2 regions of the Pseudoalteromonas sp. ATL1 genome follow, and region 2 is predicted to be linked to the other one. Evidence: predicted binding sites of a transcription regulator. Region 2 holds the regulator's gene; the other holds the start of a gene.
What was found. Region 2 encodes NrdR, which represses ribonucleotide reductase genes. Its sites were predicted from a motif close to AAACACNANATNTNGTGTTT; they were not measured.

Region 1 (5,986 bases), 1.0 Mb from region 2:
GCTTTAATGCTTTCACGCAATGCATCCCAGTCAAGGTGCAATGGTTCTTCACAGATCTTATCCAAGTCACGCTTGTAAGTGTCAATTGGCATGATGCCTTGAGAGTAAGTTGTCTCATTAAACAGAGGACACGCACCACGTTCCTTCGCAAGTTCGTTTGATGCTTTCATCAAGTAGTATTGGATAGCTTCAAACGTACGGTGAGTTAATGAGTTTGCACTACCATCAGAATATTTAACGCCATTTTTCGCAAGATAATAGGCATAGTTGATAACACCAATACCTAGCGTTCGACGACCCATTGTCGCACTTTGTGCAGCAGGAACAGGGTAGTCTTGGAAATCTAACAAATTATCTAGAGCGCGAACGGCGAGTTCAGCTAGCTCTTCCAGCTCGTCAAGCGATTCAATTGCGCCTAAGTTGAATGCTGAAAGTGTGCACAGTGCAATTTCACCATCAGGGTCGTTAACATTGTTCAACGGCTTAGTAGGCAATGCAATTTCTAAACATAGGTTTGACTGACGAATAGGTGCTACCTTCGAGTCAAATGGGCTATGTGTATTACAGTGGTCAACGTTTTGTAAATAGATGCGACCTGTACTTGCACGCTCTTGAGCGAACATAGAAAACAGTTCAATCGCCTTAATGCGCTTTTTGCGGATTGACTCATCTTGCTCGTATTGAACGTATAACGATTCAAACTTATCTTGGTCTTCAAAGAACGCATCGTACAGCCCTGGTACGTCAGATGGGCTGAATAGAGTAATGTAATCATCTTTAATCAAGCGTGAATACATGGTCTTGTTAAACTGCACACCGTAATCTAAGTGACGTACACGGTTTTCTTCAACACCACGGTTGTTTTTCAACACCAGTAGGTTTTCCACCTCTAAATGCCAAAGTGGGTAAAATAGTGTCGCTGCACCACCACGCACACCACCTTGAGAGCAGCTTTTAACCGCTGTTTGGAAGTGCTTGTAAAATGGAATACAACCTGTGTGGTATGCTTCACCATTACGAATAGGACTACCCAGCGCACGAATGCGTCCGGCATTGATACCAATACCAGCACGTTGACTTACATATTTAACGATTGCAGAAGAAGTCGCATTGATAGAGTCTAAACTGTCACCACATTCAATCAATACACATGAACTGAATTGGCGTGTTGGTGTACGTACACCGGCCATGATTGGTGTAGGTAAAGAAATCTTAAATAGAGAAACGGCGTCGTAGAAACGCTTAATATAATCTAAGCGCGTTTCTTTTGGATAATCAGAGAACAGACTCGCCGCAACTAAAATATATAAAAACTGCGCGCTTTCATAGATTTCACCAGTAACACGGTTTTGAACCAAGTATTTACCTTCAAGCTGTTTAACCGCTGCATAACTAAAGTTCAAATCACGGCTGTGATCAACGAAACTATCTAACTGATCCAGCTCCTGCTCAGTGTAATCAACAAGCAGATGTGGGTCATAACGCTTGTCTTCAACCATTTTAGTAACATGGTCATAAAGACGCGGTGGCTCAAATTGGCCATAAGCTTTTTTGCGAAGGTGGAATATTGCAAGGCGCGCAGCCAAGTACTGATAATCCGGTGATTCTTTGTCAATTAAATCAGCTGCTGCTTTGATAATAGTTTCATGAATGTCTTCGGTACGGATACCATCATAGAACTGAATGTGCGATTTCAATTCTACTTGCGATACTGAAACGTTATTTAAGCCTTCTGCGGCCCAGGTGATCACACGGTGGATTTTATCTAGATCAAGCGGCTCTTTACGGCCGTTTCTTTTGCTGACAGATAACTGTTGGTTCATAGTTGCGCCTGTATTCCTTCGGAATGTGTATTTTTATGGTAAACGCACGGTTCACACTATTTGTTTATCTATTCACCACTATATATGGTGATAAGCATACCGTGGATCACAAGATAGTGGGGTTGAGTGGAATTTGCAATAGAACAACTTGGCCGTGATTGTGGATAACTTAGGGATAATTAGTTTGTGTTAGTGGCTATTAACCTTTGAGGTTTTACGCTTAAACACACCTAAAAAAAATCAACCAAGCTCACTCTATTTTTTCGCAAATTCAAAAAAAATTCTAACTGATTTTTTTATATTCAACTTGGGTTGAAAAATGAGACAAAGCACAAGATATAGTGCCTTGCCTGATATTTGCACACTATATATGTGATAGTAATGATTCTGGGTTAGTTAAATTCAGATCTGCTTTCCAACTTAGAGCAATTGCTTCACTTGGCACGTAACCCCATAAAGCTACTGCAGAAAGCATTTTGGCGGCCTTGGCTGCTTCAATATCGCGCGCTGCGTCACCTACGTAGATGCAAGTGCTAGGGCTTACTTGGAGTTGTTGCGCAACATGCAATAGTGGTTTGGGTGATGGCTTAGCTTCATCAAGCGTATCCCCACATACAACTACTGCGATATTTTTTAGGGTCTCTATCTGTTCAAGCAATGGAAGCGTTAGGAAGGTCGGCTTGTTTGTCATAATACCGACTTTGATGCCTCTATGCTCGAGTTCAGCGAGCAAATGACTAATACCGTCAAAACAGTGTGAATGCACAGCAATGTTGCTCGCGTAATAGTCTAAAACAGATTGACGTAGCACTTGCTGATCGAAGTTGACTAACTGCTCTTTAAACCCAACTTCTAATAGCGCTTTTACGCCGTCTGAAATGGCTGGACTGTAAATGGACTTGTCTACGATCGGTAAACCGTTACTTTCAAGTGTGTGATTAAGCGCAGCACCTAGATCATCGCTGGTATTGAGCAACGTGCCATCTAAATCGAAAATTACGGCTTGAGTCATGCTAGCTTCTCAAAATGAAGAATGTAGTTTACGCTCACATCATTACTAAGCTTGAAAGCTTTGCTAAGTGGGTTGTACGTAATGCCAGCACTGGCGCGAACTTTTAGTCCTGCACTTTCGGCCATATTAATTAACGCTGATGGGCGAATAAACTTATCATGGTCATGCGTACCTTCTGGTACCATTTTCAACAATTTTTCAGCGCCAACTATCGCAAGTAAGTATGCTTTTGCCGTTTTGTTTAATGTCGAGAAAAATACATGCGCCCCGGGTTTTGCTAGCTTGGCGACGGCATGAATGATAGAAGCTGGGTCGGGTACGTGCTCAAGCATTTCCATGCAAGTAACCACGTCGAATGACTCTGGGTTTTGCTCGGCAAAGTCTTCAGCGGGTATTTTTTGATAGTCAACTTGAACGCCAGATTCTAAGCTGTGCAATTTGGCGACATTCAAAGGCTCTTGGCCCATATCAATTCCACACGCTTTTGCGCCTAGCTTAGCCATACTCTCCGTTAAAATACCGCCACCGCAGCCAATATCTAAAACTTGTTTGCCGAATAAGCCTTGGCACTTGTCGTTAATAAAATCGAGTCTTAGCGGGTTAATATCATGTAGTGGTTTGAATTCACCTTCGGTATCCCACCAACGCTCGGCAATACTTTCAAACTTGGCAATTTCTTGTTGGTCTACATTTTGATGTTCGGTCATAAAAAACTTCCTCGTTAATCTGAGCGCATTATAAGCAGGGTCAGATTAAAATCACTAAAACTTTGCGCCTGTAAATTATTTTAAAATGTGTTAGCATGAAAGTTCAGAATTAATAATAACTCAACCTCGTTGCCACGCATTAGTGTGACATAAAAGAGGTAGACACTGAAGGAAAGTGGAATCAAATGACTGATCTCGCCAATGAAATCCTGCCAGTCAATATCGAAGATGAACTCAAAAACTCGTACTTAGATTACGCAATGAGTGTTATCGTTGGCCGTGCATTACCCGACGTTCGTGATGGTTTAAAACCGGTACACCGTCGCGTGCTCTTTGCCATGAACGAGCTAAAAAATGACTGGAACAAGCCTTATAAGAAGTCGGCGCGTGTTGTCGGTGACGTGATTGGTAAATATCACCCTCATGGTGATAGCGCGGTATACGATACAATTGTACGTATGGCTCAACCATTTTCTTTACGCTACATGTTAGTTGACGGCCAAGGTAATTTTGGTTCAGTAGACGGTGACTCTGCCGCTGCGATGCGTTATACCGAAGTTCGTATGGCTAAAATGTCGCACGAGTTGCTGGCAGACCTAGAAAAAGAAACTGTCGACTATGTACCTAACTACGATGGTACAGAGCAGATCCCAGATGTATTACCCACTAAAGTGCCCAACTTACTGGTAAATGGTTCATCGGGTATCGCGGTAGGTATGGCGACAAACATTCCGCCACACAACTTAACTGAGGTAGTGAATGGGTGTTTGGCGCTTATCCAAAACCCAGACATGACCATTGATGACCTGATTGAATACATCCCAGGTCCTGATTTCCCAACTGCTGCGATTATTAACGGTAAAAAAGGCATTGAACAAGCTTATAAAACCGGTCGTGGTAAAGTTTACATTCGCGCTCGCGCAGAAATCGAAGTAGACGAGAAAACGGGCAAAGAAACTATCATTGTTCATGAGATCCCGTATCAAGTTAACAAAGCGCGTTTGATTGAAAAAATCGCAGAGCTAGTTAAAGAGAAAAAAGTTGAAGGGATCAGCGCACTACGTGATGAATCTGACAAAGACGGTATGCGTATCGTTATTGAAGTTAAACGCGGTGAAGTGGGCGAGGTTATTCTAAACAACCTTTATGCGCAAACTCAGTTACAAACTGTGTTTGGTATGAACATGGTTGCGCTAGACAACAATCAGCCAAAGTGTTTTAACCTAAAAGAAATGCTAGAAGCGTTTATCATTCACCGTCGCGAAGTGGTTACACGTCGTACTGTGTTTGATTTACGTAAAGCCCGTGACAGAGCCCACACCTTAGAAGGTTTGGCAATCGCACTGGCTAATATTGACCCAATTATTGAACTTATCCGCAAATCGCCAAGCCCGGCTGAAGCAAAACAAGCACTTATTGCACGCCCATGGGAATTAGGCACAGTGAAAGCGATGCTTGAAAAAGCAGGTGAAGACAATGTGGCACGTCCAGATTGGCTTGAAGCTGAACTGGGTATTCGTGATGGTCAGTATTATCTATCGGAGCCTCAGGCACAGGCTATTCTTGATCTTCGCTTGCACAAGTTAACTGGTCTTGAGCACGAGAAGATCCTTGCTGAATACCAAGAGCTACTAGACCTAATTGCAGAATTACTACACATTTTATCTTCACCAGAGCGTTTGATGGAAGTTATCCGTGACGAACTTGTAGTTATCAAAGAAACTTATGGCGATGAGCGTCGTACTGAAATCAGTGCAGCAGCGCATGACATCAGCCTAGAAGACTTGATCAACGAAGAAGACGTGGTGGTTACGCTGTCTCACGAAGGCTATGTTAAGTATCAACCGCTTACTGACTATGAGGCGCAGCGTCGTGGTGGTAAGGGTAAAGCCGCAACACGTATGAAAGATGAAGATTTCATTGAACGTCTGTTAGTTGCCAATACTCACGATACTATCTTGTGTTTCTCAACGTCTGGTCGTATGTACTGGCTGAAAGTGTATCAGTTGCCATTAGCGTCGCGTGCAGCACGCGGTAAGCCAATTGTTAACTTATTACCGCTTGAAGAAAACGAGCGTATCACAACAATTCTGCCTGTTCGTGAATACGAAGAAGGTAAATACGTATTGATGGCAACCGCTAACGGTACTGTAAAGAAAACTCCATTAACAGCATACAGCCGTCAGCGTGCAAGTGGCATTATTGCAATCAACTTAAACGAAGGCGATTGCTTGATTGGTGCTGATATCACTGATGGTAGCAATGACATCATGCTATTCACGGATCATGGTAAAGTTGTTCGCTTTAATGAAAAGCTGCGTGATTCAGAAACCGGTGAAGTGAAAATTGACCCTGAAACGGGTGAAGAAATGCTAGCGCTTCGTCCTATGGGTCGTACTGCAACGGGTGTTCGTGGTATCAAGATGCCTGACGATGTGAAAGTG
Region 2 (5,986 bases):
ACTTAGGCACGCGTGCCATTTCTCAAGGAGCTTAATAACAATGCAATTGGTTAATTTAAAAGATGAATCTCAAAAAGTATCCTTTACAGAAGCGGTGAAAACTGGCCTAGGTCGTAATCAAGGGGTGTTCTTTCCAACAGACTTAACCGCGATGAGTCATGTTGAGGCTTTATTGGACTTGCCATTTGTAGCGCGTAGCACGCAAATATTGTCACACCTTATTGGCGATGAGTTACCTAAAGACACGTTGGCGTCGATGGTTGAACGCGCATTTAATTTCCCTGTGAAATTAGCACAAGTTGACGAAAATAATTATTGCCTAGAGTTATTCCATGGCCCCACGCTTGCGTTTAAGGACTTTGGTGGTCGCTTTATGGCTGAGTGCATCGGCCTTTTCAATCAAGGAGAGCGCGTCACCATTTTAACTGCAACCAGTGGTGACACGGGGGCCGCAGTCGCGCATGCCTTTTATAAAAAGCCAAATGTTGATGTGGTGATCCTCTACCCTGAAGGCAAAATCTCGCTAGCGCAGCAAAAGCTGTTTACTACGTTGGGTGAAAATATTCATTGTTATGCCGTGGAAGGGAGCTTTGATGATTGCCAAGCATTAGTGAAACAGGCGTTTTTAGACGACGAAGTAAAGCAAAAGCTGGGTTTAAACTCAGCCAATTCAATTAACATCAGCCGCCTGCTTGCTCAGGTGTGTTATTACTTTGAAGCGCTTGCACAATTGCCTAAAGAGAAAAGAGCGGATGTACATGTGTCTGTACCAAGCGGTAACTTTGGTAACGTTTGTGCGGCGATGATTGCTTCGGTCATTGGTTTACCGGTGAGTAAGTTGTCGGCCACAACGAACCAAAATGACACCGTACCGCGTTTCATTGCATCAGGGCAGTGGGCACCCAATGAAACAATTGAATCATTGTCCAATGCAATGGATGTGAGTAAACCTAATAATTGGCCTCGTGTGCAATCTATGTTGGATAACGATAAATTCGATAAACATGATTTTTATTCAAGTTCAGTGTCTGAGCAAAGAACGCAAGAAGTCATGCGTGAAGTGGCTGCAAAAGGCTATATCGCTGAACCACATACAGCGATTGCTTATGAGGGACTGTCAGAAGATAAACAAGCACATCGCACAGGGATTTTCCTTGCGACGGCTCATCCTGCAAAATTCAAAGAGTCTGTAGAGCAAGTGCTTGGACAGCAAATTGAAATGCCTAAGGTACTGCAAGATGCGTTAGATCAAGAATGCTTGGCACAACCGATGACTGCCGATTATGACAAATTAAAGGCTGCAATATTTGCTAAGTTACTTTAATTCAATTGTTTTACGGTGGCAGTTGTTCGACTGCCACCTGTTTTACTCATATTTAAATAGTTAATTTAACTCTTCATTACTCATAAATATTTCAAATGTTAAAATAAAAAAATATCATTACTTTAATACTGTGAAATAATTTCAATCCCTGTTTAAATATGCTCATACCAATAGCATAGGCATTGAGCGCTTTTGAGCGTACAATACGGCTTTTATTATCTTACGTGCACCTAGGAGACCCCATGTTAGAACGTAACATGAATATTGCAGATTTTGATCCTGAATTAGCAAAAGCAATTGCGCTTGAAACACAGCGTCAAGAAGAACACATTGAGCTGATTGCTTCTGAAAACTACTGTAGCCCACGCGTATTAGAGGCTCAGGGTTCTCAGCTTACAAACAAGTATGCAGAAGGTTATCCTGGCAAGCGCTACTACGGCGGTTGTGAGCACGTAGATGTGGTTGAGCAATTAGCAATTGACCGTGCAAATGAGCTATTTGGTTCTAACTACGCAAACGTTCAGCCGCACGCGGGTTCTCAAGCAAACGCAGCGGTATTCCAAGCACTATTACAGCCACACGATACAGTGCTAGGTATGAGCCTAGCGCATGGTGGTCACTTAACGCATGGTTCTCACGTTAACTTTTCAGGTAAAACGTATAATGCAGTGCAGTACGGTTTGAATGAAGAAACGGGCGAAATTGACTACGCACAAGTTGAAGCGCTTGCACTTGAGCATAAGCCAAAAATGATCATCGGTGGCTTTTCTGCTTATTCAGGCATTGTTGATTGGGCTAAGTTTAGAGAAATCGCGGATAAAGTAGGTGCCTACTTATTGGTTGATATGGCGCACGTGGCAGGTCTTGTTGCAGCAGGCGTATACCCAAGCCCAGTACCACACGCACACGTTGTAACAACCACAACACACAAAACGCTAGCGGGTCCTCGTGGCGGTTTAATCATTTCAGCTTGTAACGATGAAGACATCTACAAAAAGCTAAACAGCGCGGTATTCCCTGGTGGTCAAGGTGGCCCTCTTTGTCACGTTATCGCTGCTAAAGCGGTTGCTTTTAAAGAAGCTCTACAGCCTGAATTCAAAACGTACCAGCAGCAAGTTGTTAAGAATGCACAAGCAATGGTAGAAGTATTGCAAGAGCGTGGCTACAAAGTGGTTTCTGGTAAAACCGATAACCACCTATTCTTACTTGATTTAATTGATAAAGACATCACAGGTAAAGCGGCAGATGCTGCACTGGGTAATGCTTACATCACAGTAAACAAAAACTCTGTACCAAATGACCCTCGTTCACCGTTTGTAACATCAGGTCTACGTATTGGTTCTCCTGCGATCACGCGCCGCGGCTTTAAAGAAGCAGAATCTAAAGAGCTTGCAGGTTGGATCTGTGATGTACTAGACAACATCGAAGATGAGTCTGTACAAGCTCAAGTAAGAGAAAAAGTGAAAGCTATCTGCGCAAAATTACCAGTTTACGCATAATTTCACTCACAAAAACGCCATTTTTTGTTATGATTAAGGCCGCTTTTATAGCGGCCTTTTTTGTATGACTTCTGAAGTGAACCAATATGCACTGTCCTTTTTGTACCGCAAAAGATACTAAAGTAATCGACTCTCGTTTAGTGAGCTCTGGCCATCAAGTTCGTCGCCGCAGAGAATGCATCGAATGTCATGAGCGATTTACCACGTTTGAAGGTGCAGAGTTGGTTATGCCACGCGTGATCAAGCAAGATGGTTCTCGTGAGCCATTCAATGAAGATAAACTGATCAATGGTCTCGCTCGAGCATTAGAAAAGCGCCCTGTCAGTACAGAACAAATCGATGAAGTGATCCACGAGATTGAATCAAAAATCCGTGCCACGGGAGAGCGAGAAGTGTCGAGTCACCTAATTGGTGAATGCATCATGGATGCGTTGAAAAGATTAGATAAAGTGGCTTATGTGCGTTTTGCTTCAGTTTATCGTTCATTTGAAGACATACGGGAATTTGGCGAAGAAATCGCAAGGCTGGGTGATTAACCATGCTCTCTAAGCAAGACCAAGCGTATATGGCATTGGCAATCGAATTGGCAAAAAAGGGCCGATTCACTACAACCCCAAACCCGAATGTGGGGTGTGTCATTGTCAAAGATGGCAACATTGTTGGCCAAGGGTTTCACCAACGCGCTGGTGAAGGGCATGCAGAAGTACATGCTCTCAATGCGGCAGGAGAAGAAGCACAAGGTGCGACCGCTTATGTGACATTGGAGCCTTGCAGCCATTACGGACGTACGCCACCGTGTGCAGAAGGTTTGATCAAGGCGGGTGTTAAACGTGTCATCGCAGCCATGGTTGATCCTAATCCACAAGTTTCAGGAAAAGGCCTCGCAATGTTACAAGCTGCTGGTATTGAAACCGCACATGGGCTTCTTGAAGAAGCGGCAAAAGCACTTAATAAAGGCTTTTTAAAACGTATGGAGCAGGGGTTACCCTACGTAACCTGCAAACTCGCTGCGAGTCTTGACGGTAAAACTGCGTTAAAAAATGGCGTGAGTAAATGGATCACAGGTCCTGATGCGCGCAAAGATGTGCAACGCTTTCGAGCACAAAGTTGTGCAATTTTAACTGGTGCTGATACCGTACTTATGGATGATGCCAGATTAAATGTGCGTGAAAGCGAGTGTGACATCGAGTTACCAAAAGGGATGACGTTAAGACAACCCTTGCGTGTGATTATTGACTCTCAAAATCGCTTAACGCCAGATCTTGCTTTATTTCAACAGCCATCCCCGATATTAATTTTTCGTACTCATCTTGATAATAAACAACAATGGCCGCATTTCGTTGAGCAAGTATTGATAGAGTCAGAGCAAAACAAAGTATCATGTCAGGCCGCACTTGTTGCGTTAGCACAGCGTGGCGTCAACCATGTGTGGTTAGAGTCGGGGGCGACGCTTGCGGGCGTTTTTGCAAAACAGTCATTAATTGATGAATATGTACTTTATCTTGCACCAAAGATAATTGGCTCGACTGGACGAAGCTTATTCAACTTACCCGAACTGACAGCAATGGACGACGTTACCCAACTTGAATTTGTCGATGTAGATAAAGTGGGTGACGACATTCGTATTATCGCTAAACCAAGCAAATAAGAGGCAATATGTTTACAGGAATCATTGAAGCGACAGGTACGCTGAGCGAGTTGAAAGCGGCGCAAGGTGATTTAGTGGTGAGAGTGACTAGCTCAACGCTTGATATGAATGATGTGAAACTGGGCGACAGTATTGCCACCAATGGTGTTTGTTTAACCGTTGTTGAAAAGTTCAGTGACGGTTTTAAAGCGGATTTATCTAATGAAACCATTAAGTTGACTCAATTTGCTCACTACAAACAAGGGCAGAAAGTCAATTTAGAAAAGGCACTACAACCTATCTCTCGTTTAGGTGGTCACTTGGTATCAGGCCATGTGGATGGCATTGCGACCGTTGTGGCGATAGAGCCAAATGCGCGCGCAACAGAGTATTGGCTGCAAGCGCCAGCAGAATTAATGAAGTACATTCCATACAAAGGTTCGGTTGCCATTGATGGTATCAGCCTGACCGTAAATGAAGTAAAAGCCGACCAGTTTAAGCTAACAATCGTGCCCCATACTGCACAAGAAACAACCATTGTTGATTTTAAAGTTGGCAGTAAAGTGAATTTAGAAGTCGATCAAATTGCCCGTTATTTAGAGCGACTCGTTCAAGGCGCACAACCCAGTGCTAATGAATCTACTCTCACAGCCAGTTTGTTAGCCAAAGCGGGCTTTATAAAATAACCCCAGAACCTTAATTTAGTAGGTAAATTATGAATTTAAACAGCGCACAAGAAATCATTGATGACATTAAAGCCGGTAAAATGGTCATCCTAATGGATGATGAAGACCGTGAGAATGAAGGTGATTTAATCATTGCTGCTGAGCATATCTCGGCAGATGCCATCAACTTTATGGCGACTTATGGTCGAGGTTTGATTTGTTTAACAATGACACAAGAGCGTTGTCAGCAGTTAGATTTGCCGTTAATGGTGCGCAACAACGGCGCGCAGTTCTCTACGAACTTTACCATGTCAATTGAAGCGGCCAAAGGGGTAACCACTGGGATTTCAGCGGCGGACAGAGCCCGGACCGTGCAAGCCGCAGTCGCAAAAGGCGCTGTGCCAAGCGACATAGTGCAGCCTGGTCATATTTTCCCTATTATGGCGCAACCAGGTGGAGTGTTAACTCGCGCAGGGCATACGGAAGCTGGGTGTGATTTAGCCCGCTTAGCAGGATTAGAGCCTGCGTCTGTGATCGTGGAGATATTAAACCCGGATGGCACAATGGCGCGCCGTCCAGAGCTTGAAGTGTTTGCTAAAGAACATGGTATTAAGATTGGCACAATTGCAGACTTAATCGAATATCGTAATTTGAATGAAACCACTATAGAAAAAGTGGCTAAATGCAAGTTGCCCACCGAATTTGGTGAATTTGACTTGGTGACTTACAAAGACACCATTGATAATCAACTGCACTATGTATTACTAAAAGGTGAGGTTAAATCGGGTGATACCACTTTAGTACGTGTTCACTTACAAAGCACCTTTAACGATATTTTATTATCGGATCGCGGTGCTGATAGAAGTTGGAG

Region 1: a site for NrdR is predicted at 1,897-1,916, ahead of nrdA (class 1a ribonucleoside-diphosphate reductase subunit alpha). Genes of this name have one in related genera too.

What each region holds. Positions count from the first base shown of each region.
Region 1 is NZ_JBZYXL010000001.1:2,551,175-2,557,160, forward strand. Features, by position in the region: gene nrdA (class 1a ribonucleoside-diphosphate reductase subunit alpha) at 1-1,823, opposite strand, end outside; gene AC5FX4_RS11570 (HAD family hydrolase) at 2,188-2,835, opposite strand; gene ubiG (bifunctional 2-polyprenyl-6-hydroxyphenol methylase/3-demethylubiquinol 3-O-methyltransferase UbiG) at 2,832-3,542, opposite strand; gene gyrA (DNA gyrase subunit A) at 3,728-5,986, shown strand, end outside.
Region 2 is NZ_JBZYXL010000001.1:1,509,026-1,515,011, forward strand. Features, by position in the region: gene thrB (homoserine kinase) at 1-35, shown strand, start outside; gene thrC (threonine synthase) at 41-1,324, shown strand; gene glyA (serine hydroxymethyltransferase) at 1,567-2,823, shown strand; gene nrdR (transcriptional regulator NrdR) at 2,910-3,359, shown strand; gene ribD (bifunctional diaminohydroxyphosphoribosylaminopyrimidine deaminase/5-amino-6-(5-phosphoribosylamino)uracil reductase RibD) at 3,362-4,471, shown strand; gene AC5FX4_RS06705 (riboflavin synthase) at 4,480-5,136, shown strand; gene ribBA (bifunctional 3,4-dihydroxy-2-butanone-4-phosphate synthase/GTP cyclohydrolase II) at 5,166-5,986, shown strand, end outside.